Linked DNA regions of Novipirellula caenicola. Each later gene encodes a partner of the first gene's protein in a complex. Links are inferred from orthologs where the notes say so. Each region holds a gene or a part of one and is shown in the gene's direction. Other genes may lie near its edges.

Region 1 (2,875 bases):
CGATTCCGACAGCGACCGGCATCGCGATCCAAACGCTCAAAACCGATTCGGGATAGATCGCAAAGATAATGGCGATCACCAAGCCAAAGACCGCCAAGACGACCGACAATGCGAGTGCCAACACGGCCAAAAACAGCACCTTCGCTCGCGGTGTGATCAATCGACCTGCGACTTCACCGATGGTTTGACCTTTGTTGCGAAGCGAAATCACGAGCGCTGCCATGTCGTGAACGCCACCGATCAAGATCGATCCTAACACGACCCACAACAACGCCGGCAACCATCCCCAAAACACGGCCAAGGCCGGGCCGACGATTGGGCCGGTGCCGGCAATACTGGTGAAATGGTGTCCGAAAATCACCGAACGACGCGTCGGGACAAAGTCGACATCGTCGCGAAGCTCGTGACTCGGTACGACCGCTTCGGGGCTTAATTGAAACAAACGCCGCGCTAACCAGCGGCCGTAGGTGTTGTAAGCGACGACGAAACCGATCATCGACGCCAAGGCCACAATCAAAGTGCTCATGGAAAATAACGATCAAAACAAAGGTTGGGGGGAGCGAAAACGCTTGAAAATGAAGCGTCGTCGATGGCATGGTTTGCAAGCGAGGGGACTGACGACGCTCGGTGGGATCTGTAAAACACAATCGCACGAATGACGGTGTTTCGTGTTCACCATCATTCGTGTATACCGCCCGTAGTATAGGACGATTTTCACCCTATAATACCGTGGTCAACTCTCAAAATCTTTCCTTTAATGCAACCAAATCCGGGAGCCGCACAAGCGTGAGCGACAAAATAGAGAAGACAATCATCATTGGAAGTGGGCCTGCGGGATGGTCCGCAGCAATTTATGCAGCTCGCGCGAACTTGAATCCGGTCGTCTATGAAGGCACCGTGCGTCCGGAAATGATTCCGTTGGGGCAGTTGGCGTTTACCACCGAAGTCGAAAATTACGCTGGTTTCCCCGCCGGAAACATCCGCGCGTTCGTCGAATCCGCGGTCGACAAGGACCGTCACTGGAATTTGCCCATGCCGCCCGCCGGGCACGAAAAAGATGGCCAGCCGCATTACGCCGTCCAAGGCGTCGAATTGATGGAGCTGATGAAGCAGCAAGCCCTCAACTTCGGCACCCGCGTGGTCAGCGACGACATCGAAAGCGTTGACTTTTCCGGCGACGTTCACGTGCTGAAACCAGCCAGTGGTGAACCGGTCAAGACAAAAACGGTGATCATCGCCACCGGCGCTCGAGCCAATTATCTCGGCTTGGATACCGAAGAAGCGTACAAGAACAAAGGGGTCAGCGCATGTGCGGTCTGTGACGGTGCGTTGCCGATCTATCGCTCCAAACCGCTGGCGGTCGTCGGCGGAGGTGACTCGGCGGTCGAAGAAGCGACTTATCTTGCGAATCTGAAGGACGCTGCGACGATCTACATGATCGTTCGTCGTGACGAGATGCGAGCATCGAAAGTGATGCAGAACCGCGCGCTGAACCATCCGAAGATCGAAATGAAGTGGAATAGTGTGGTCGATGAAGTTTACGGCGACGAGAAAATCGTCACCGGAATCAAGCTGAAAAGCACCATCGATGGCTCGATTAGCGATTTGCCGGTCGGCGGTATGTTCGTCGCGATCGGACACACGCCGAACACCAAGTTTCTCGGTGGTGCGGTCGAGACCAACAGCAGCGGTTATATTCGTTGGACAAAATCTTTCCGCACGAACACCACCGTGAAGGGAGTTTTTGCTGCAGGCGACGTCGCGGACGATTATTATCGACAAGCGATCACGTCGGCAGGAACCGGCTGTATGGCCGCGTTGGATGCCGAACGCTACCTCGCGGAACTTGATGCGTAAGCGAACATCACATCGCCGCGACTGGCAGGATCTTCGGGTGCTGCCGCGGCGTGAATAACTGTGGCTACCGTCGCCAGGCGGTAGAAATGGGTTTCGACGGAAATACGTCGAAACACTCCGCGCTCTGGCGAGCGTAGCTACTTCGATATCTCCGTTTGCCGGACGTCCGCGTCCCCTACCGACCTAATCTTCTCTTTCATCCCCACACCCACCTCTCCCCTAGAAAGTCTTGCCATGTCAGCAGCCGAAACCGATCAAACAACGCTTGGGAACGAAAAAGTTCAGGCCGACCGCGAGTTGCTTCGGCAGGCACAAGCCGACGGCAAGGTCTTGGGGGCCTACATTCGCTTGTCGGGTCCCGGTTGGTTGCAAAGCGCGATCACGTTGGGCGGCGGTTCGTTGGCTGGATCGCTGTTTCTCGGTGTGTTGGGCGGCTACAGCATGTTGTGGTTGCAATTGGTCGCGATTGTCTTGGGTGTCGTGATGTTGTCGGCGATCAGCTACGTCACCCTAAGCACCGGTCGTCGTCCCTTTGAAGCGATCAACAGCGAAATCAATCCGGCACTTGGCTGGGGATGGATCGTGGCAACGATCATGGCCAACATGATTTTTTGTATGCCTCAGTTCAGTCTTTGTTACGACGCGCTGGACAAGAACCTAGCGACGTTGGGCGGTGGCGATGGATTGGGCAGCGGTTCGGTGACCAAATGGGGAGTCACGCTCGCATTGTTCTTGGCAGCCGGATTTGTTGTCTTGTTGAACACACGGCGAGGCAAGGCGGCGAAGGTGTTTGATTTGTTCCTCAAAGCGTTGATCGGCATGGTCGTGATCTGCTTTGTCGGCGTTGCCGTGTTGCTGTTCGGTAGCGGCGAACTCGATTTCGGCACGATTTTGGCCGGTTTTATTCCTGATCTTGGCCAATTCATGCACCCGGCGGGTGACCTGCAAGGGCTGGTCGAAGGATTGTCGCCTGAGGGTGAAGCGTTTTGGACTCATAAATTGATGGGCACGCAGCGGA
Region 2 (2,862 bases), on another replicon or contig:
TGCCCGCACTGCAAGAAGCATTGGCCAAAGCCCAGCAGGCGGCTGATGCGATGAAGCAGAAGTATGACGGCGTGGCCACTCAATTGACGGCAGTCCAAACGAAATTGGATCAATTGTCAGCCGCCATCAACTAGTGCTAAGTTAAATGAGGTGCAGTGGGGATCGTGTGCTACCACGCGTAGACGTGTGGTTCGCCATCCCCAACGCGGTACGCTTGCAATGCCGCCCGTTCAATTCATCGCGTTGGAAATAAAACTCGGTGGTGTTGGAAAACGTGCATCAAGGACGCGATTATTGAGCTCGATTGACCTCCATGACTTTTCCATCATCACAACAACGTGCGGGCATGATCGCGGATGATCTCGGCCGCTTCTTGACCAAGCAGCTTAGCACTCGACGCTGCGGAGCGAACCGATCTCGCCGCTCGGATCGGTTGGAACCGATGTATCCCGGGTTGGCCTACGGTCGCCATCGCGGCCCCGCACGTCGGGGGTGTCGCCAAGCCGCCGTGGCGATTTCGTTGTTCCAGGACACACATCAGCAGTGGGTGATTCCGCTGACGCAGCGTCCGCTGACGCTGAAGCATCACGGCGGTCAGATCTGTTTGCCTGGAGGCCGGCAGGAGCAAGGCGAATCGGCCGAAGACGCTGCACTGCGTGAATTCGAAGAAGAGCTTGGAGTACGGCCGCAGGTGCAAACGTATTGCGGCCGTCTGCACCCACAATACGTTTATGCCAGCGATAATGCGGTCCAGCCGGTGGTCTTTGTCATCGAACCACCATTAACTCAGTGGCAGCCGGATCCGATCGAAGTCGAAAATGTGATTCTGATGCCGCTGCAGGAATTACTTCGTCCATCGCGGCGAACGGTGGTCCAGATGAAAAAGCGAGTGCATTTCATTGAAACAAGGGCCGATCGAAACCCTTCAACCGGAGCTGATACGCTGCAATTCGCCGCTCCGGCGTTTCAATACCAAGACTATCGGATTTGGGGTGCAACCGCGATGATTTTGGACGAATTGGCTCGGATATTGCTGCCCTATCCTAATCGATGAAAAGTAACTGGTAATTAGGCCACTTTGACAGTGGGGCAAATTGACAGCAGACGCTCTTTGACTAACAATTTGCGCTGGCAACCTATTTTTAAAAAGGAAGTTTCCATGGCATCTGATGCTGTAAAAGAATTCACTGACGAGAACTTCGATAGCGAAGTCCTTCAGTCTGACTCCCCTGTGCTTGTTGACTTTTGGGCACCTTGGTGTGGTCCATGTCGTCAGATCGCTCCGATGATTGACGAATTGGCCAGCGAAAACCCATCGGTCAAGATTGGCAAGATCAACATCGACGACAACCCTGGAATCGCCCAGAAGTTCGGAATCAGCAGCATTCCTACGCTGTTGGTTTTCAAAGGTGGCGAAGTTTCAGAAAGTTTTGTTGGCGTTCGCCCCAAGGCAGCGCTCCAACAAGCACTCGATGCGTCGGTGGCTTAAGCATCACAGGATGCGTTGACCTCCTAGGCACTGTGGCGATTCACCGTGCCTTTTTTTATGCGCCGATTCTTGCGCCGTGACCTGGCCCGTTGGATCTTTACGGATCGCTACGCAAGGTTGATGGCATTGGCCGTGTACTGGCTAGTACTGGGCTTGGGTGCTGCGGACACGTCCGTCTTGGGCGACTTGCCATACTTGACGGCTGTACAGATCGATTGCTGTCAGCCAGCCTCCGCCGTAGCAAAAGGTGTCGATGTCCAGCAGATGGCCGATATCGAGGATTTCGCCGTCACGCATCGCCGTATGGCCGACGACAGCCGTTTTGCCGCTGATGTGAGCCGCTGGGAATCCGTCGTTTAGCGTGTACCACCGCAGCATCTCAGGCGGTTGGTGTTCCAGCGGCGTGTCGGGATCGTAGGCGGCATGCGTAAAGAAATAGTCTTCGTATTCAAAGTAATCGCCGAGTGAATCGAAGAAATCCTCATGGCTCTGCGGCAAAAAGTCCAATCCGCCATCGAAACCGTAGCTATCAAGCGTCTCAACGCCGCCGTATTTGAGCCAACCGTGCGGCGATTGTCCGTCACGAACGACCTCCAGCATCATTTCTTCGTGGTTTCCCACCAATCCAATCAACTGAGTCGATTTACGCAATTCGATCAGGGTGTCGATCACCCCCCGGGAATCAGGCCCTCGGTCCACGTAATCGCCCAGGGTGACGACAATGTCTTTGGTCGTCGGCGCAACCTCTGCAATCAATCGCTCTAAAGCGACCTTACAGCCGTGGATGTCTCCGATTGCGATGAGTCGCTCAGACAATTTTGAAAAGCCCCATGCTGTATTCAGTTTGACTATTGTGGATTCAATTTTCCGCTAGTTCTAACGGTATAAAATCAAGGGTACTAATACAAGTTGAAGTTGGCAATTAGCAGCCCCCTGCCTCTGGCGAGCGGAAGCGTCCCAGATGGATGGCGTCGCAGGTTTTCTGGGTACAAAACCGGACCGTTTTCGTTGTAATTTAGTGAACGGCGGGCTGCGAGAATCGACTTCAAATCGATAACACCTTGGACGATGATAACGTTTTTTGGACTTTCGTGGTGCTGTCCCCTTTTTTTGTCGTAAATTGCGATTTTTTGTCGCCGGCGTGGTTGGACCATGCGAGGCCACCAAACCTTGTCCTTAATGCCCTTGTTCGCAAAACGCCGTACGTGACACCCGCGGCGTTGGAATTGAAGTAAAATAAAGCCATGTCGTCTCACTGATCACTTCGCCGGGGGGATCGAGATGGATCATGCAAAACTTATCGCCTTCGCTCTCCGAACGATGTCCTGGCGCGGCGAGAGTGTGATCCTTTTCCGTGATGTGATTCGCAACTG

Evidence for each region. Proteins that work in one complex are often made in the same cells at the same time.
Region 2: the proteins of ABEA92_RS07400 (region 1) and trxA are in contact, whole or in part, in a crystal structure (PDB 1F6M), measured with the Escherichia coli proteins. The link is inferred for Novipirellula caenicola from one-to-one orthologs.

What each region holds. Positions count from the first base shown.
Region 1 is NZ_BAABRO010000002.1:975,935-978,809, forward strand. The notes cover bases 8-2,821. They hold ABEA92_RS07400 (NAD(P)/FAD-dependent oxidoreductase), read left to right. Parts: upstream 8-786; coding sequence 787-1,857; downstream 1,858-2,821. Other genes in these bases: ABEA92_RS07395 (carbon starvation CstA family protein), read right to left, coding at 8-526; ABEA92_RS07405 (divalent metal cation transporter), read left to right, coding at 2,092-2,821. Outside these bases: more of ABEA92_RS07395, read right to left, coding at 1-7; more of ABEA92_RS07405, read left to right, coding at 2,822-2,875.
Region 2 is NZ_BAABRO010000004.1:416,613-419,474, reverse strand. What follows is about bases 24-2,824. They hold trxA (thioredoxin), read left to right. Parts: upstream 24-1,159; coding sequence 1,160-1,489; downstream 1,490-2,824. Other genes in these bases: ABEA92_RS11150 (metallophosphoesterase family protein), read right to left, coding at 1,631-2,305; ABEA92_RS11160 (NUDIX hydrolase), read left to right, coding at 314-1,054; ABEA92_RS11165 (c-type cytochrome domain-containing protein), read left to right, coding at 24-134. Also shown: more of ABEA92_RS11165, read left to right, coding at 1-23. UniProt on the Escherichia coli protein: Participates in various redox reactions through the reversible oxidation of its active center dithiol to a disulfide and catalyzes dithiol-disulfide exchange reactions.